3 regions of the Alteromonas sp. DY56-G5 genome follow, and region 2 is predicted to be linked to each of the others. Evidence: predicted binding sites of a transcription regulator. Region 2 holds the regulator's gene; each other region holds the start of a gene.
The links. The regulator FliA, encoded in region 2, starts transcription of late flagellar genes. The targets are predictions, from matches to a motif close to CTAAAGNTNNNNNNNNNNNNGCCGATA.
Positions count from the first base shown of each region.

Region 1: pomA (flagellar motor protein PomA) is a predicted target of FliA. The motif match lies at 4,913-4,939, and genes of this name have one in related genera.
Region 3: NO989_RS10140 (VC2046/SO_2500 family protein) is a predicted target of FliA. The motif match lies at 4,031-4,057, and genes of this name have one in related genera.

Region 1 is NZ_JANHZQ010000024.1:66,727-73,535, forward strand. Features, by position in the region: gene thiL (thiamine-phosphate kinase) at 1-826, shown strand, start outside; gene NO989_RS12895 (phosphatidylglycerophosphatase A) at 868-1,368, shown strand; gene dxs (1-deoxy-D-xylulose-5-phosphate synthase) at 1,504-3,384, opposite strand; gene NO989_RS12905 (farnesyl diphosphate synthase) at 3,417-4,307, opposite strand; gene xseB (exodeoxyribonuclease VII small subunit) at 4,337-4,579, opposite strand; gene pomA (flagellar motor protein PomA) at 4,990-5,751, shown strand; gene NO989_RS12920 (flagellar motor protein MotB) at 5,751-6,680, shown strand.
Region 2 is NZ_JANHZQ010000004.1:66,801-73,609, reverse strand. Features, by position in the region: gene flhF (flagellar biosynthesis protein FlhF) at 1-1,000, shown strand, start outside; gene NO989_RS02950 (MinD/ParA family protein) at 1,006-1,872, shown strand; gene NO989_RS02945 (RNA polymerase sigma factor FliA) at 1,869-2,600, shown strand; gene cheY (chemotaxis response regulator CheY) at 2,637-3,020, shown strand; gene NO989_RS02935 (protein phosphatase CheZ) at 3,055-3,810, shown strand; gene NO989_RS02930 (chemotaxis protein CheA) at 3,823-6,057, shown strand; gene NO989_RS02925 (chemotaxis response regulator protein-glutamate methylesterase) at 6,086-6,809, shown strand, end outside.
Region 3 is NZ_JANHZQ010000016.1:74,393-81,201, forward strand. Features, by position in the region: gene NO989_RS10120 (zinc-dependent alcohol dehydrogenase family protein) at 1-828, shown strand, start outside; gene NO989_RS10125 (PaaI family thioesterase) at 1,112-1,567, shown strand; gene NO989_RS10130 (EF-hand domain-containing protein) at 1,998-2,240, opposite strand; gene NO989_RS10135 (rhodanese-related sulfurtransferase) at 2,299-3,294, opposite strand; gene NO989_RS10140 (VC2046/SO_2500 family protein) at 3,444-3,998, opposite strand; gene NO989_RS10145 (response regulator) at 4,120-5,760, shown strand; gene NO989_RS10150 (hypothetical protein) at 5,780-6,325, shown strand; gene NO989_RS10155 (DUF6279 family lipoprotein) at 6,462-6,809, opposite strand, start outside.

The DNA.
Region 1 (6,809 bases), on a different contig from region 2:
GGTTGCAGGTGTGCACTTTTTGAAAGACGCACCGGCGAAGTCTGTTGCGTATAAAACAGTGGCGGTAAACTTAAGCGACCTTGCCGCAATGGGCGCAGAGCCAGCGTGGATTAGTTTATCTCTGTCATTACCGGAAGTGGACGAAACTTGGCTAGATGACTTTGTTTCGGGCCTTTATGAGCTAACTCAGTACTATTCTGTACAGCTAATCGGTGGCGATACGGTTAAAGGCCCAATGGCGTTCACGATTACAGCTCAAGGCTTCATACCGCCAGGTTCTGAGCTAACGCGTAGCGGCGCTAAGCCAGGTGATTGGCTTTATGTCACGGGAACGCTTGGTGACGCAGGTGCAGGTTTAGACATCCTGCAAAATAAGCTGAGTGTAAGGGGTGAAGCGAAAGATGTCTTGGTAAATCGTCATTACTTCCCAACTCCTCGCGTAGCGGTGGGCACAGCTATCCGACGTATTGCAACGTCGTGCATTGATATCTCTGATGGTTTAATTTCAGATTTAGGTCATATCCTAAAAGCGTCTAATTGCGGTGCAAATGTTCATGTAGAGCGTTTACCGTTGTCACGAGCATTAACAAGCGCGGTTACACCAGAGCAAGCTATCGAATACGCGCTGTCTGCAGGCGATGACTATGAGCTTATTTTCACCGTAAGTGAAGAGCAGCGCGGAAGTCTTGAAACCTCGTTGGCAAGCACAAACGTGAAAGCCACATGTATTGGCCAATTAACCGGTCATAACGGCACACTTTCATTGCTCAAAGACAACGAAAAGTACACACCTGTTAACGTGTCAGGTTACGAGCACGCCTTTTAGGCAGCCGATTTGTCCGACAAAAGCAATAAAAAGGAAAAAGCATGCAGGCTGAGTTTCGCGCTAGAGTGAGTATGAAAAATCCCGTGCATTTTCTCGCACTAGGCTTTGGCAGTGGACTTATTCCTTTCATGCCGGGAACCTTTGGCTCACTTGCTGCGTTGCCCCTACTTATTGCCTGTAGCCAGATTTCCCTAATTTCCTTTATCGCGCTTACGCTGATATTCTCAGTTGTAGGCATTTACCTGTGTGGCAAGACTGCTGACGATATGCAGGTTCACGATCATGGCTCTATAGTGTGGGATGAAATAGCGGGCATGTTTGTGACCTTTCTGTTTGTACCTATTTCAGCGTCTTCTTTACTTGTAGGCTTTGTTCTATTCAGGCTTTTCGATATCTTGAAGCCTTGGCCAATAGGTATCATAGATAAGCGCTTACACGGCGGTACAGGCATTATGCTTGACGATCTTATCGCTGGCGCCATGGCATGCGGTTGTCTACATTTACTAATGGCGTTTTGGCCTGCCGCATTGGCTTTGTTTTAATTCATTACGAACATTCGCCGCCATTTTGTTAGACTTACCTTAAAGGAAAGCCAGTTGACGGTGAGCAAACTATTTACGAAAAAGCCCGCAAAATAGCGGGCTTTTTAATGTCTTAGTAATGATTTTAAAGCTTAATTAGTTAGCACTTAAACTGCTAGCCGCCGCAATAATACCTTCAGCATCTAAGCCGTGCTCTTTGTACATTTCTTGCTGTGTGCCTTGCAGTATGAAACTATCAGGCAGCCCTAACATCTTCACCGCTTTTAATACGCCATTTTGCTGCAAGTGTTCTAGTACGGCACTACCAGCTCCACCCATAATACAGCCGTCTTCCAACGTAATAAGTGCACTGTGCTCACTGGCAGCTTTTAATACTGCGTCGCCGTCTAACGGCTTAATGAAACGCATGTCGATAACGGTAGCGTCAATCGCCTCTGCAGCTTCAAGCGCGTAGGGCAGTAGGCAGCCAAAGTTTAAAATGGCGATACTTTCAGACTTGCCTTTTGATGATTCTCGACACGTACGAGATTTACCAATCTCAAGCTCTGTCATAGCTTCGTCAGGCGTGACACCCATGCCAGCACCGCGAGGGTAACGAACAGCAGCTGGTTTTTGTAGCTTGTGACCCGTGTAGAGCATTTGACGACATTCATTTTCATCTGAAGGAGCCATAACCACCATATTCGGAATACAGCGCAGGAAAGCGATATCAAACGCCCCCTGGTGAGTAGGGCCATCTGCGCCAACAATACCGGCTCTATCAATGGCAAACAATACGGGTAAGTCTTGAATCGCCACATCGTGAATGAGCTGGTCGTAGGCGCGCTGCAGGAACGACGAATAAATAGCAACAACCGCATTCATACCGTCTTTGGCAAGGCCCGCGCCAAAGGTCACCGCGTGCTGTTCAGCAATCGCAACATCGAAATACTGCTCTGGAAAACGCTGAGAAAACTCAACCATGCCTGAACCTTCGCGCATGGCTGGCGTTACCGCCATTAGCTTAGGGTCTTGTGCCGCCATATCACACAGCCATTTCCCAAAGATTGCAGAGTAGGTAGGGGCTGAAGGCTTAGATTTTGGCAAAGCATTGTCAGCCGGATTGAATTTTGGTACCGCGTGGAACTTGATAGGGTCTTCTTCAGCAACCGCGTAACCTTTACCTTTCTTGGTGACTACGTGAAGTAGCTGCGGGCCGTCAAACTTGCGCATATTGCGTAGCGTATCGACAACACCATTTACGTCGTGGCCATCGATAGGGCCAATGTAGTTAAAGCCAAGCTCTTCAAATATCGTGCCCGGGACAACCATGCCTTTAATGTGTTCTTCTGCACGGCTGGCAAACTCCTTAATAGGAGGTACATTGCTTAGCAGCTTTTTGCCGCCATCGCGTATAGAGTTGAAAAAGTTGCCTGTGAGCAAGCGAGCTAAGTGACTGTTCAACGCACCTACGTTTTCAGAAATAGACATTTCGTTGTCGTTAAGTACAACTACCATGTCTTTCTTGATATCACCAGCGTGATTAAGGGCTTCAAACGCCATACCAGCGGTCATTGCACCGTCGCCAATTACCGCTACAACCTTTCTGTTTTTGCCTTCTTTTTCGGCAGCCACAGCCATGCCCAGCCCTGCACTAATCGATGTAGACGAATGACCGACTGCAAAGGTGTCGTAGTCGCTCTCAGGCGGCCATGGGAAAGGGTGCAGACCATTCTTTTGGCGAATGGTACTCATGCGCTCTGCACGGCCTGTAAGGATTTTGTGCGGATAAGCTTGGTGACCTACATCCCACAGCAGTCGATCGAAGGGGGTGTCGTACACATAGTGCAAAGCGACGGTCAGTTCCACTGTGCCTAAACCAGATGCAAAGTGCCCACTGGTTTGGCTTACGCTGTTAAGTAAGTACTCACGCAACTCATCGGCGAGCTCGCGTAATTTGTCTTGGGGCAACTGCCTCAATTTATCGGGTGTTTGCGCAAGCGCAAGCGTTGGGTAATGTTGGAGATCTAAACTCATGTACTTATTATCTTTTTCAACATGGCGCGTGGCTAATGGTCGCGTTTTACCAAAAGCTCGCTAAACGCAATTAAACTGTCAGTATTGTAGGGTAAACGCGCCAATGCTTGAAGTGCATTATCGTGAAGCATTTCTAATTCTTGTTTAGCGCCTGTAATACCAAGTTTGGCTGGAAAGGTATTTTTCCCTAACGCTTCGTCTGACCCCGCGGGTTTACCTAATTTTTCGCTACTGCCTTCCACATCTAAAATATCGTCTTGAACTTGGAAAGCTAGCCCAATATCCGCGGCATAAGCCATTAAGTCAATTTTAGTTTGAGGCAGTAAGCCTTCACTAACAATGGCGACCATTTCTACGCAGGCTTTTAACAATGCACCGGTTTTCAATCTATGCAGCTGTTTTAGTTCTTCTAGCGAGATGGTTTTGCCGGTGCTGGCTAAATCGATAGCTTGCCCACCGCACATACCTATGTAACCCGCACTTTTCGCAAGTACAGACAGTAACTGGCTACGCTTTGTTTCAGCATACGTGCTTAATGGCGCATCAGCTAACACTGTAAATGCAAGTGCCTGCAGCGCATCGCCAGCTAAAATAGCGGTAGCCTCATCAAAGGCGATATGGCAGGTTGGCATACCGCGGCGCAAGTCGTCGTCATCCATGGCTGGTAAATCGTCGTGGACTAACGAGTAGGCATGCACACATTCAATGGCCATACTAATAGCCATTTGGTCTTTTTTGGGCACGTCTAGGGTGTTACCTACTACTTGAACAAGTAGTGGCCGCATCCGTTTACCGCCAGCAAGTAAGGCGTGACGCATTGCGTCTTTCAAGCGCGGCGCGTAATCGGGTAATTCGTCAATTAATGTAAGAAGAGATGCATCAGTTTGCTGTTTCACTTGCTGATGCAAAGCAGAAAAATTCATAGATTGCCTGTTAGTTAAAAATGAACGGTTTATGGCTGTTCACTTTCAGGAAGAGGGTGGAGCGTTTCTTCGCCTTGTTCACTTAGCAGTATTTTCACTTTTTGCTCAGCGTTTTCTAGCGATTGCTGGCCTTGGCGGGAAAGTGCTATACCGCGCTCAAATTTTTCTAGTGCTTTATTAAGAGGCAGATCACCGCTTTCCATTTCGTTAACGATAGCTTCTAGTTCTGATAAAGTTTCTTCAAAAGACGCTGATGCTTTTTCTGTCGTCATAAAAACACTCAATATAGTGGCCAAAATACGTATACCGCGCACATTAACCGAGGGTTGCACAAGGGTCAAATGGTTTGTCCGTATATCGCCTATATCACAGTAACATAGCTTTTTTTTCATCCAGTTCAAAAGGCAACATACAAGCAAATTGTGCTATATTCGATGCAAGGCTCACTAACCTTTCAGAAGTAACCGTGTTATTTACTGTGAAGGAAAAAGTAAGGCGCTGAAAAAGCGCTAGGTATTTTAGTTTAGAAAAAAGACAAAGCAGCGCTTTTACATAGAACCTACTTCATAATAAACAAATAAATGTGATATTTTTCAATAATGTCGTTTTAGTATTTCTATCTTTTGCCGATAGGGTATTTGTACACTAACAGCACTGACTGCGCATAAATGGGGAAGAGTGAGTGGATTTAGCAACCGTCATAGGTATGTTGGGCGCCATTGGTTTCATAGTTATGGCTATGATTCTGGGCGGCAGCTTGGGCATGTTCATCGACGTGCAATCAATACTTATTGTATTCGGGGGAACACTATTTGTTGTCCTATCTCAGTTTACGTTGGGTCAATTCTTCAGTGCGGGTAAAGTTGCTGGCAAAGCGTTCATGTTCAAAATTGAAACGCCTGAAGAGCTAATCGAGAAGATTGTTGAAATGGCAGATGCTGCACGTAAAGGCGGGTTTCTGGCATTAGAAGAAGCGGAAATTTCAAATGAGTTCATGCAAAAGGGTGTGGACATGCTGGTTGACGGCCACGACATTGAAGTGGTGAGAGAAACGTTAGCTAAAGATATTTCTATGACAACGGAAAGGCATGAGTTCGGCGCTTCTATATTTAAAGGAATGGGTGACGTAGCACCAGCGATGGGTATGATTGGTACTTTGATCGGTCTGGTTGCCATGCTTTCAAACATGGATGACCCTAAAGCCATCGGCCCTGCCATGGCGGTAGCGCTATTAACCACGCTTTATGGTGCCTTTTTTGCCAACGTCGTGTGTTTGCCAATTGCCTTTAAACTGGCGGTAAGAGCTGGAGAAGAGAAGTTAAACCAGAGTCTTGTTCTTGACGGTATTGTGGGTATAGCCGACGGCCAGAACCCACGTGTTATCGAAGGGGTATTAAAGAACTACCTTGCGGCGAGTAAACGCGGAAGCGCAGAGGAAGAGTAATGGCCGAAGAAGAATGCCCAAAATGTCCCCCCGAGGGGCTTCCAGCCTGGATGGGAACCTTCGCAGACCTGATGTCGTTGCTTATGTGCTTCTTTGTACTGCTACTTTCGTTTTCGGAAATGGACGTACTGAAGTTTAAACAAATTGCAGGCTCTATGAAGTTTGCTTTTGGTGTGCAAAATAAAATTGAAGTAAAAGATATTCCAAAGGGCACCAGTGTTATTGCTATGGAATTTCGTCCGGGTAAACCTGACCCTACGCCCATTGAATCCATTCAGCAGCAAACTAACGAAATGACCCAGCAAATGCTGGAATTTCAGGCTGGTAATGAGGATTCTGCCGGCGGAAGGCAGAAGCAGCGCGGCGAGCAGCGTGGCGGACAATCTCAACAAACGGCTACAGAATCGTCTTCATCGGCTGAACAAAGCACCGATCAGTCGCAAATGGCTGAACTGATGAAAAAAGTAGCGCAGCAATTAGAAAAACAAATTCTAGATGGTTCGGTGGAAATGGAATCGTTAGGTCAGCAGTTAACCATTCGAATCCGTGAAAACGGTTCCTTTTCGGCGGGCTCGGCGTTTTTGCAGCCCCAATTCCAACCGGTGTTGAGAAAAATAGGTACGCTGTTGGCGGATGTGCCTGGAGAAATCGAAATTTCAGGGCACAGTGACGGCCAGCATATTGCTAATGAACTCTATCGTTCTAATTGGGACTTGTCAGCGCAGCGCGCTGTCGCGGTCGCAGAAGCCATGCGTACCGCGCCAGGGTTTGACGAAAGTCGTATGTCGGTAGTGGGTAAGGCAGATACCGATCCAATTGTAGAAAATGCCACTACACCTTCAGACCGAGCGCAAAATCGTCGCGTTGAAATTAATATTAATCAGGGTAAGCCAATGCTGTCGAAGCCTATATCAGTTGTAGATGAGTAGTGCTTTGACCTAGTGTCAGCTTCAAACAAGACAAGAAAGCGGCGCCAAAAGGGCGCCGCTTTTTTTGTTTGCCCAGCGAAGCTGGCAAACCCGTCAGGTTGAAAGAAACCTGAATCACCCTGACTGAGG
Region 2 (6,809 bases):
GCAGTCTTCTCATGAACCAGTTCGTCAGAACGCTTTCCCAGAGCATCAAGCGTCAAGTATGGATGATACCGCTGTGACGCAGTCAGCGGAGCTTGCGCAAATCAAGGAAGAGCTAGCGTCTCTTCGCGATGTATTGCAATATCAAGTGGCCGACTTGATGGAAGCTAAGAACAAACGTCAAAAACCTGTTCATCAATATCTAATCACCCGTTTAACCGATATGGGGTTAAGCAACGCGTTAGCGAAACAGCTTATTAGCTATACGCCGTCACATTACAACGAACGAGATGCATGGGTATATCTTCTTAACCTATTGGCTAATCGCATAAATGTGACAGGAAACGATATACTTAGCGCACAAGGTGCTGTTGCATTAGTAGGACCAACAGGTACCGGTAAAACAACTACCGTTGCGAAACTTGCTGCCCGCTATGCGCAAAAATACGGTGCAGAGTCGGTTGCGATGATTACCATCGATACGTATAGAATTGCCGCCTATGAGCAGCTAGCGACATACGGAAAGATTATTGGCTGCACGGTGAGAAAAGCGCAGACTAGTGAAGAACTTGCGGATTTATTATTCCAACTTCGTCATAAGCGACTAGTATTGATTGATACGGCTGGATTTAGTCAAAGAGACAGTCGATTAATTAAACAAATTAAGCAGTTTGATAACGGACAAATGCCAAATGTTAAAAAATATTTGGTAGCGCAAGCAAATACGCAATATCCTGCTTTGCAGAGAATCATTCAAGCGTATGATGATATTGAACTAAGTGGCTGTATTTTCACAAAGTTAGATGAGTGCTACTCTTTAGGAGAGGTGCTTAGTGCAGCGGTTGAATACCAATTACCGGTTAGTTATGTCACCGATGGTCAAAAAGTACCTGAAGACATTAAGATTGCAGAAGCGAAATCTTTGGTTTCCGCTGCTGCAAAGCTTTATAAAAAGTACGGTTTGAATCATACTAGTGGTAACAACGCAATTAAAACAGCATAAGCAGTATGATTGACGACCAAGCGAGTAGCTTAAGAAAAATGAAGCAATCACGGTTAATCAAAGTAATCGCCGTCACCGGTGGCAAAGGTGGCGTAGGTAAAACAAACATTACATTGAACACCGCTATCGCCATGGCGAAGCAAGGTAAACGTGTAATGGTTCTCGATGCGGACCTCGGTCTTGCTAACGTAGACGTTATGTTAGGTTTGCGTGTTGAGAAAAACTTATCCCACGTGCTTTCCGGCGAATGTACACTTGATGAAGTATTAGTGACCGGTCCGCACGGAATAAAGATCGCCCCTGCCACATCAGGCACGCAGTCGATGGCAGAATTGTCGCCAACGCAACACGCTGGCCTAATTCGTGCCTTTAGTGAGCTGCGCTCGCAAATTGACGTGCTAATCGTTGATACAGCGGCAGGTATTTCAGACATGGTGTTGAGCTTTTCAAAAGCCTCACAAGACATCATGGTCGTTGTGTGTGACGAGCCTACTTCATTGACAGATGCGTATGCATTGATAAAAATTCTGAATAGAGAGCACGGTGTTTTCCGCTTCAAAGTTGTGGCTAATATGGTGCGCGACGTGCGAGAAGGCCAAGAGCTATTTAGTAAATTAAGCAAAGTGACAGGGCGTTTTTTAGATGTTGCACTAGAATTAGTGGCGACAGTACCGTTTGACGAGAACATTCGTAAAGCAGTGCGTAAACAAACAGCCATTGTCGATGCTTACCCAGGTTCACCGGCAGCCGTTGCAATAACACAGTTGGCGAGTAAAGCCTTAACATGGCCTATTCCAGCGCAGCCAGGTGGCCATTTAGAGTTTTTCATTGAACAATTAGTTGCAGAAAAAGCCGTAGGAAGTCAGCGTTGAACAGCAAGGCAGCCGCTTATCAACAACAAACCGATAAAGCGCAGTTAGTCGAAAGACATGCGCCATTGGTTAAGCGTATAGCGCATCACTTGATAGCGCGATTGCCGGCTAGTGTTCTTGTAGACGATTTAATTCAATCAGGCATGATTGGATTATTAGAAGCCGCGCGAAACTTTGATGGTTCAAAAGGAGCCAGCTTTGAAACGTTTGCCGGCATTCGCATTCGCGGTGCTATGCTAGACGAAATTCGCAAAGGGGATTGGACACCGCGTTCAGTTCATCGAAATGGCCGAGCGATCACTGAAGCAATTTCGCAAGTAGAAAGCGAAACAGGCCGCGATGCTAGAGATTCTGATATTGCTGATAAGCTTAATGTAAGCTTGCAGGACTATCACCAAATGCTTAATGAAGTAAATGCCGGAAAGCTGGTAGGTATTGAAGATTTAGGTGTGTCAGAAGATGTTATTTCGACAGAGCAAAATCGAGGTAGCGACGCACCACTGGAAGATTTAATGCAAGGCGCTTTCCAAAAAGCGCTTGCCCATGCAATTACGACATTACCTGAAAGAGAAGCGATTGTTCTTTCGCTGTATTATGATGAAGAGCTGAACCTAAGAGAAATTGGTGAGGTTCTTGATGTAAGTGAATCGAGAGTCAGTCAAATTCACAGTCAGGCCATGTTAAAACTCAAATCACGAATGAAGTCGTGGCAAGCTGACGAAGAATAGAAATTAATAACAATTAACCCCTCACTGGAGGCTATTTTGGACAAAAGCATGAAAATTCTCGTGGTCGATGATTTTTCTACCATGAGACGTATCATCAAAAACCTACTTAAAGATTTGGGTTTTTCCAACATCCAGGAAGCGGATGACGGAAGTACTGCATTGCCTATGTTGCAGCAAGGTGATTTCGATTTCGTAGTTACCGATTGGAACATGCCTGGAATGCAGGGTATTGACTTGCTTCGCGCGATTAGAGCCGATGACAAGCTCAAGCACCTACCAGTACTTATGGTTACTGCTGAAGCGAAGAAAGAGCAAATTGTTGCCGCCGCGCAAGCAGGTGTTAATGGCTACGTTGTTAAGCCGTTCACTGCAGCAACACTTAAAGAAAAATTAGATAAAATATTCGAACGTTTAGGTTGATCCAGACGCTCACCAGAGAAATGAGGTTTACTGGATGTCAACGAATGTAAACGTTCCAATTTCGTTGGAAGAAGCAAAACAGCTTGTCACCTACCTTGAAGAGGGTGACAACGCTTCAGCCAATGCCCTACTAGAAGCGGCCTCAATGAAAGAAAACGTTGAGTTATTTGCTGAAGTAGGGAAACTGACGCGTCAGCTCCATGACGCGCTGAATAATTTCCAAATAGACGACCGCATTAAAAATCTCGCGACCGATGATATTCCCGATGCACAATCCCGCCTAACCTACGTAATTGAAGAAACTGAAAAAGCTGCTAATACTACTATGGATGCCGTTGAAGCGAGCATGCCTATAGCTGAAATGCTGTCGGCGCGCATCGAAAAGGTTATGCCTGAGTGGAAGAAGCTGATGAATCGCCAAATAGAGTTGGGTGAATTCAAGGCTTTATGCGCAGACTTAGACGAATTGTTGGAAGAAGGTTCGGCACAGTCAGCTAAACTTACACAGTTACTTACAGAAGTATTGATGGCTCAAGGTTATCAAGACTTAACTGGTCAGGTTATTCGCCGCGTTATCGACTTGGTTAAAGAAGTGGAAGACAGCTTAGTTAACATGCTTACCATGTTTGGTGAACGCGACGGTGCAGAACAAACTAAACCATCTAGCGTTAAGGCCGATAAGGTTGATGGTGTAGAGGCAGAAGGCCCTATCATTGATGCCGATAAGCGCGACGACGTCGTGTCAGGCCAAGATGATGTAGATGATCTTCTGTCTAGCTTAGGTTTTTAGGGGAGCGGGCGCATGTCGTTTGATGTTGACGAGGATATATTACAGGACTTTCTAGTTGAGGCTGGAGAGATACTTGAACAATTACAAGAACAGCTCGTTGATCTTGAGAACAATCCTGAAGATGCGGATTTGCTAAATGCAATTTTCCGTGGTTATCACACAGTTAAAGGGGGAGCAGGGTTCCTGTCTCTTACCGAGTTAGTAGAAATTTGTCACGGTGCGGAAAACGTCTTTGACGTAATGCGTAACGGTCAACGAACACTAACCCCTGAACTGATGGATATTATTCTGCAAGCCACAGATGTGGTGGTTGAAATGTTTGAACGAGTGAAAGCTCGGGATCCATTAGAGCCAGCAGATGCACACCTAGTAGACTTGTTACACAAACTAAGTCGCCCGGAATCTCCAGATGAGAATATTTTTGGTGAACAAAGCGCGCCGGTGTCAGAACCTGAGCCCGCGATTGAAGAGCCAGAATTAGTTGTTGAAGAGCCTACTGCACAGGCACCAAGTTCTGGTGATAGCGGCGGTATTGACGAAATCACTGAAGATGAGTTTGAAGCGCTGCTTGATGAGCTTCATGGCTCTGGGGCACCAGGACAGTCCTCAGCGGCTAAAAGCGAACCTGCAAAGGCTGCTGCACCTGCTGCCGCTAGTGATAACGACGATATCACCGACGAAGAATTTGAAGCGCTGCTCGATGATTTACATGGCAAAGGCAAGTTTGGTGGTGAAGAAGCTGCGCCAAAGGCAAATGCACCAGCTCCAGCACCAGTTACGCCGAGTGAAGCTGGTGATGAAGAAATCACCGATGACGAATTTGAAGCACTGCTTGACCAACTGCATGGCTCAGGGCAAGGGCCTACCAAGCAGGGAGCCGTTTCAAAGGCGCCAGAGCCTCCTGTAGATAAGGCAGCAACAGAAGCGGTTCAAAAAGCGAAACAAGCAGCGCCAGCTGCGCCAAAAGCGACGCCTGCTCCTAGCGCCGCAGCGCCAGCTAAAGCAAGCACACCTGCTGCACCAAAAGCAGCGCCTAAAAAAGATGAGAAGAAGGCGGCACCAGCTGCGCCTCCTGCTGAGACTACAGTACGTGTAGATACCAAGCGCCTTGACCAAATTATGAACATGGTGGGTGAACTCGTACTAGTGAGAAACAGGCTAATAAGCTTGGGTATCAACAGTAACGACGAAAGCATGTCCAAAGCCATTGCCAACTTAGATGTGGTAACGGGCGACTTGCAAGGTGCGGTAATGAAAACCCGCATGCAACCTATCAAGAAGGTGTTTGGTCGTTTCCCTCGCGTTGTTCGAGACCTCGCTAGAAGCTTGAAGAAAGAAATAACCCTTGAGCTTGTGGGTGAGGAAACTGATTTAGATAAAAACCTGGTTGAAGCACTGGCCGATCCACTTGTGCATTTGGTGAGAAACTCCGTCGACCATGGTATTGAAATGCCTGATGATCGTGCTGCAGCGGGTAAACCGCGCATGGGTACGGTTCAGCTATCGGCATCTCAAGAAGGCGATCATATTCTTCTAACCATCGAAGATGATGGTAAAGGAATGGATCCTGAAAAGCTTAAAGAAATTGCTATTAGTCGCGGTGTACTAGACGCAGACGCAGCTGCACGGATGTCGGATGTTGAAGCGTTTAACTTGATATTCGCGCCAGGGTTCTCAACCAAAACAGAAATTAGTGATATTTCTGGTCGCGGTGTGGGCATGGACGTGGTTAAGACTAAAATTAACCAACTTAACGGCACCGTGAACATAGATTCACAGCTAGGAAAAGGCACGCGACTGGATATCAAAGTTCCGCTAACGCTAGCCATTCTTCCGACGCTAATGATTGTTGTAGGAAAACAAACCTTTGCGTTACCATTAGGTGCGGTGAACGAAATAATAAATATGGACATCAAAAAGACCAACACGGTCGATGGCCAGCTAACAATGATAGTTCGTTCAAAAGCAATTCCGTTGTTCTTCCTTGGTGAATGGTTGATTCGAGGTCCCAAAAACATCGATAGAGAAAAGGGACACGTTGTTGTAGTGCAAATTGGTACACAACAAGTAGGATTCGTAGTAGACGCGCTAATAGGCCAAGAAGAAGTGGTTATTAAACCTCTTGATGCATTATTGCAAGGCACGCCTGGTATGGCGGGAGCCACGATTACATCAGACGGTGGAATTGCACTAATTTTAGATATTCCGAGCCTGCTTAAACGGTATGCGCGTAAACCCATCAAGTAAGGCGATGAATTAACAGGAATAATAATCCATGGTCTTTAAAGTCCTTGTCGTGGACGACTCGACTTTTTATCGTCGTCGAGTAAAAGAAATACTCGATGGCGATAGGGAACTTGAAGTTGTTGGGGAAGCGAGAAATGGGCGCGATGCACTTGAAAAAGCAGAAGCGCTTAAGCCGGATGTGATAACGATGGATGTTGAAATGCCTGTCATGGACGGCATTTCAGCTGTAAAGGCCATAATGGACAAACGGCCTACACCTATTCTTATGTTTTCTTCGCTTACGCATCATGGTGCGCAAGCGACATTAGATGCGTTAGAAGCGGGCGCGCTCGATTTCTTACCTAAGAAATTTGAAGATATCGCGCAGGACAGAAAAGACGCATCGCGCTTGTTGTGTACAAAAGTACGCTTAATAGCGCGTCGTGGTATTGGTCTTAAGCGTCCGTCGTTTCGCTCTACAGAGGCAAGAAAGCTTCCTGATAATGCGCCAAAGCAGGCGTTCTTTAAAACATCAGGGTTGCTATCAGGGCATAAAGACGCAGCCAAACAACCAACCGTTTCGTCTGTAAGAGCGACGGGAAAGCACTACAAGTGTTTGGCAATTGGGGCTTCTACAGGCGGGCCTGTGGCGCTTCAAAAAGTGCTGTCTCCTTTACCTGCAGAGTTTCCTTACCCCATTTTGCTTGTACAACACATGCCTGGAACATTTACTACGGCATTTGCACAGCGTTTAGACACAAACTGTAAGATTA
Region 3 (6,809 bases), on a different contig from region 2:
GCTGACTTCCCTTCGCGAATCGGCTATGAAGCATCCGGGATAGTCATTGAAGTCGGGGAAGAGGTAAATCATTTACGCCTTGGGGACGAGGTTTGTATTGTCCCTCAGATGGGGCTTTCTCAGAACGGCTGCTACGCAGAAGAGGTTGTCGTACCAAATGAATATGTGGCACTCAAACCAGCAGGGCTAACCTTTGCCGAAGGCGCAGCTGCTTGGATGCAGTACCTGACACCTTATGGCGCTTTGGTCGAAATTGCTAACGTGCAAAAAGGCGATGCAGTACTGATAACCGCCGCATCGAGCAGTGTTGGATTGGCTGCGATTCAAATTGTGAATTCTCTGGGGGGTACCGCTATCGCTACAACTCTAACAGGAGCTAAAAAGGCTGCTGTGCTCAAGGCTGGCGCGGCCCATGTGATTGCAACCCAAGAAGAACCGCTACTGGATAGCTTGAGAAGCATCTTGGGAGCAAACAATTTAAAAATCGCATTTGATGCTGTCGGTGGGCCGCAGATAGCTGAAATTGCTGAAGCAATAAGCCCTGAAGGAACAATAATAGTGCACGGAGCATTAAGTCCCGAAGTAACTCCTCTTCCCTTAAAAATAGCACTTCGTAAAAGTCTGACAGTTAGGGGGTATGTGTTTACTGAAGTTATAAAAGACATCGAGCGTTTTCGCAGAGCAAAGCAATTTATCCTCTCGGGTTTATCCGAGGGAACACTCAAGCCTGTCATTGATCGAAGCTTTAAATTTGAAGAGATAGTAGCAGCGCATCACTATCTGGAGTCAAATCAGCAGATTGGTAAAATAGTGGTCGAACTTGATTAGCAGTTCGTGGCTTCCACTTGTCTCTCAACTCAGTCAGTGGCTGATTTTGGTCGGGAATTTGCGTGTTCAGTGGCGAGTAGCATGGCGGAATTTATTGGAAGGCTATATAACCCAAGCAATGAGATTTGGACGATCAAACGGGGCGATAAAATTCTAGCTTCTGTATGAAAGTCAGGGCTTTGCATTGGTGGAAGAGAAACTAGGCTTACAATGGGGTATAGAAGTCTTGGAGCAACGCTTCACCAGGTGCCTATAAACGTGAATAAATATTTGAGGAGTCTCAATGACAGCTACAAAAGAAGAAGTTATCGCTTTCATGAAATCGGAGTTTCCACAAAGCAAATGCGTTGTGGAAGCAGTGAGCAACGGTGGAGCGACTGTATCGCATCATGTGGGTCAGGATGAATTACGTCCTGGCGGAACGGTTTCGGGGCCTGTCTTAATGAGTGTGGCTGATGTGGCACTTTATGTGGCGATACTTGGTAAAATTGGCATCGTGCCATTGGCAGTAACAACTAGCCTTAACATCAACTTCTTACGTAAGCCATCGGCAAATGAGCGAATCATTGCGGAATGTTCTCTGATAAAAGTCGGCCGTACTCTCGTGGTTGGGGAGGTTTCTCTGTACTCTGAGGGGGTGAGTGATTTGGTAGCACATGCTGTGGGTACATACTCTATACCGCCCTATACATCGGAACGAAGTGAAAATATTAAAACAATTAACTCTCTGAAAGCTTGACTTCGTTTAAAAGAAAAAAGGCAGTTATTTGAGGGGAAGATTAAGTGGTTATCAATTGTAATCTTATATAAACGCCTACTTCAGGCCTGAAGCGGAGGCATTGGAGCAATTCGAGGCTAACAAATAGAGTCAGTCGGACAGCTAACGCTGTCGCTGCTTTGGGCGTAGAACGTTCGCCCCATGTCTACAACGGACAAGCGCGTTAGTAACCGTCAAGGTCCGCTTCACGCTCGAAGCCGACATTGAAGGCTATTCAAAGGAAGCTATATCTCACTTCCAACACGAAACGCCAAACTCAACACATAAAAAAACGAGTGCTTAAAAGCACTCGTTTTCAATTGGTTCATTTACGTGGCCTAGTCCTCGTTTTCACGCTTAGCCTAGCGTGTCGAAAAGCCTCAGTCGACGATAAGTGTTACCAAGTTTAAACTTAGTACTCCCACCATCCTTCTTGCCACCACTCCAAAAACTCTTCAAAGTCGATGTAACCATCGTCGTTACTATCGATAAGCTTAAAGCCTTCTTGTACGTGGCTAGCTTTCGTTTTTGGTGAAATAACGGTTAGAAGCTCGATGAACTCCGGCAAATCGATTTGGCCGTTGCCATCACGATCGAAAAAGCTGAAGTCCTTTCTAATTTCTTCAATTTTAGATTCTGAAAGTTGAGTGCTCACTCGCATTCCTTATTTCAACTGCAATAAGCACGAGTGTAACGCCCTTCTTTCTAGCTGTCTACGCCTGATTTTCTTTTGCTTTAAGTGCGCGTAAACGTTGAGCTTCTGCTTTTTCCTGACGCTTTTGTTCCATGGTCAAACGCGCTTCCGTTCCTACGTGCTCTTGTTGGCGCTCTTTTGCCAGCTGAACCTGTTTTTCACGTTCTCTAAAGCGAGCAATTTGATCGTCGGTATGGGTACCAAAGCAGTGTGGGCAGCTTACACCCGCCTCATACTTATCACTCTGCTTGTCTTCTTCAGTAATTGGAAGTCTGCACGCGTAGCACTGCTCATAATGGCTTTTCTCTAAGTCGTGGTTAACTGCAACGCGATTGTCAAATACAAAGCAATCGCCTTCCCACAATGACTCTTCTTTCGGTACATCTTCAAGGTACTGTAGAATACCGCCTTCTAAGTGATAAACCTCGTCAAACCCCTGCTCTTTCAAGTAAGCCGTCGATTTTTCACAGCGAATACCACCGGTGCAGAACATAGCCACTTTTTTGTTTTTTGACGGGTCGAGCTCTTTCGCTACGTATTCAGGAAACTCACGAAACGTTTCGGTTTTAGGGTCGATAGCGTGTTTGAAAGTACCTATTTCAATTTCATAACCGTTTCGCGTGTCAATAACGGTAACATCTGGGTCGCTAATAAGTGCGTTCCAGTCTTTAGGTTTTACGTAAGTACCAACGGTTTTGCGAGGGTCAATACCCTCAACGCCCATGGTCACAATTTCTTTTTTCAGTTTTACCTTGGTGCGATAGAACGGCTGTTCATCGTGAAGAGATTCTTTGCAAGAAATAGGATTAATACGCTCGTCGCTGTTTAAATAAGCAAGTAATGCGTCGATACCTTCGCGGGTACCAGAAACCGTACCGTTTATCCCCTCGTGGGCAAGAAGAAGTGTACCTTTAATGCCATTAGCTTCCATTGTTTCTAGAAGCGGTTGGCGGATTTCTTTGAAGTTTTCAAGCGCAACAAATTTATACATTGCGCATACAATATATTTAGACATATTTTAACCTTTGCTGATTGGAGCGTAAGACCAGTGCAAAAATGCGGCGCGCAATATAACAAAAAGGAATGATAAAAACTAGGGCGGATACGAATTAGCGCTCGTACGTCAACGCAAACTTGGCACGCAACAACGAATTGAAATAACTGCTATGCAATATTCTCAAAAGATGTGAAGTGTGACGAATTTTCTTGTTGTGAATGGTATTCTTTATCTTGTGATGAAAGGATATCGTATAGCAGCGTATTATCTTCCTTCACGGTGTTAGCGTATTCCATTTTTAACCGCTTTTGTGTTGCCAAACTACAATTATATACTACATCGTCGGGTAGACGTTTAGCATCATCAGTTTGTGATAGCGGAGAGGGATTCATACTTAAATATAATCTTGCTGCCGCATAGTCTTGAGACACTAACTCAGACAAAACGCGCATTCTGCCCCATTCGCTTTCATTAGCAGCTAGCGATGGCCTTCTATAATAATTTAACGATGCAAGCTTGGATTCGATGCTACTTTTATCATCAGATTCTGACGCTACCGCTTCAATTTCAAATGGCTCAGCCACACTATGTTGCTGCATAGCAATATATAAAGAGAACAACGCTCCCTGCGCAGATGCTTTAGCAAGCACACCACTGCGCTCCCAGTATATACTGGGGTCAATAGGTATTTGCTCACGAGCTTCGACAGTTTCTTGCGACATTCTTATTTACAACTTCATATGTATACTTATGTTTTCGGCAAGATAATGTTTTTCTTAAGCTTATTATCTAAAATTAGATATACTCCTATAAAGTAATCGCGCGCTCACTCATGGATTTGAAATGCAATTTAGCAACAAACAAGTACTGATTGTTGAAGACCAACGCCCTTTCCTTCTTTTATTGAAGGGGCTGATGCATTCGATGGGCGCATCTGATGTAGTTACGAAGTCATCTGCTGAACAAGCGGTATCACTATGTAAAAAGCATAAGTTTGATATTGTCATTTGTGATCTACACTTGGGAGCTGACAACAAGAATGGCTATGAGCTCATTGAAGAGTTGCGCACTCGAAGGCTTATCAGTCCCACATCGGTGTTCATTCTGATAAGCGCAGATAGCGCTCGACCGGTAGTGTTGGGCAGTATTGAACGTAGACCCGATGATTTTTTAATTAAGCCCTTTTCTCAAGTTCAGCTGAAGTCTCGTATTGTTCGTGCGTGGCAAAAAAGACAGTTTCTCCAGCAAGCGTTTAGTCTCGTTGAACAGGGTGAAATGAACAGTGCGATCGACCATATCGAAGCGTTACTTGACGCCCCTTCCCACTATAAAGGTCACTGTGAACAGCTATTAGTCGAGCTATACTGGCGTATAAAGCAACCCGATAAAGCGCTAGATGTGTTACGTGACTACATTGACGGAAAACCCGTGCTGTGGGCACAAATAGCTATTGGAAAAACTTACTTGCTTTTAAAGGAATATGAGAAAGCGATTTCAATTGCCAAGCGAACGCTAAAGCGTAACCGGTTCAATGCAGACGCTCACGATATTCTTGCGCAAGCACACCAAGCCACGACATCTGGCGACAAAGCACTAGATGCAATAAAAGAGGCAATAAAACTGTCGCCCTACTCCTTACCCAGGCATTTCAAAGCCTGTGAAATAGGTCGGCAAAATGACGATTTAGTGCTGGCAGCGAGTTCAAGCCAAGCGATCTGGGATTTATCAAAACGAACCGTTCACAAAACAAGTTTACACTGGTGCGGTATTATCCGAAGCCTTTTAGATGTCGCAGAGTTTGCAGACGACAAGCGCCAGCGCAATAAGTATCAGCAAGAAGCATTACTAACTCTGCAACGAGGAAAGTTTGATGAACATCTTCAAAAAATGGACAGAGATTTTGACGTAGATATATTTGGTACAATCGTCAACGCTAGAATTAGCGCTATAGACGGCAAACTGATTGATGCCAAACGCCACTTAACAACGTCACAAACACTGCTTGACGATAAGTACACGGAAGTTCCTACCGCGTTTATCCCTGACAGTATTAACGTTATGTATAAACTGGGTGAGTTTGATGATGCGCTACAGTTGAATGCACTTTTGACTTCAAGACAGGATGAGCTCGACCAAAACAGTCTAAACATGCTTGATGCGCAAGCCCTCAATGCTCAGAAAAACTTAGCTAGTTATCAACAGTTCAACCGCGAAGGCATTCAGCACTATCAGCAGCAAGATTACGAACGTGCTAAAGCTTCGTTCGCCCTTGCTCAAGGCTTTGCTCCTGTAAATACAGGGGTTGCGCTTAATCTATTGCAATGTCTTCTACAAATTGCAATCAAAGAAGATAAAGCCGAAATGAAACTCATTAATGAGTGTAAGCGGTTGTTTAAATTGATTGACGATATGTCACTTAAGGCGCCTTACAAAGAAAAATACACCAACCTTAGAGATGAACTCTCTAAATATATTGGCTTTTGAATTAGAAAACTGGTGAGCTATGAGATTGTTAGTTTTTTTACTGATGGCAATTTTAATCGACGAGGTTAGCGCCAATGAACAGGCGCTAAGTCAGAACGAGTCTTTCGTACTAGCCGATGCTGGTATTCACAGAATGACATTTGAAGAGCTAAACAATGGTGAAATATTTGTTATTCGCGGATTAAAAGTACCTAGCACACAGCAATTCGAGGGTAGTCAAGCTAACGAGAAACACCTCCCAAAACTCGTCAAAGTTAAAACTGGCAAATACTATCTAAAATCGATAACTCCAGCATTTTCGAACATTGGGGTAAGACGTTTTAAAAAACCCGAATGCGATGGCTGCTTTTTCTCGCTTCAACCACGCGCGGTTTCTTATCTCGGTAGGTGGAATATTGATTTAGAATACAAATCAAGGAATAAGGTAGAGTGGCATATACAGAGGCAGTATTCCTACGAGAACCTTAAAACATTAAAACAAAAAAACACTAAATTGACCGAACTTCCCCTTTTCGTTGCTAACGAAGAAGGTAAAGTTCTTAAAATCGACTGGAAAGAATTATAACTTAATACCTTATTTAGTACTGAGTGCTACCACCATAAGTCGGAGCTTTCTTCTTGTATTACGAGAAGACCAGTACTGTATCGACCGAGCTGAATGAGTACTGAGCCAAAGCATTACTAACTAATCCATAAAATTATCAACCGTTTCGATTTAGCTCATCCACGTTTTCAATCAGTGTTTGACGCTGTTTCTCTGAAAGAGTTGAAAATATCTCGGCCAGTAGCGTTGCCGTCACAGTCATATTATGAGCACTACTTTGCTTGTACACATCGCTTTTATAATTATCCGGATTTTGCATTAGCGACACCAATTCTTGCTCAAACCTTTCATTCTGCTTGCGCGAAACGAATAGCTTTCTTGCCGCATTTTGAATGTTTCTGCGATACGTTATCCAAGCGTCACCTGTAGAAATAAACTGTTGTGCGTAGGTGCTAACAATTTGTTTTTGCTCTTTACTTAGATCTCCAATACGCTCACTTATTGT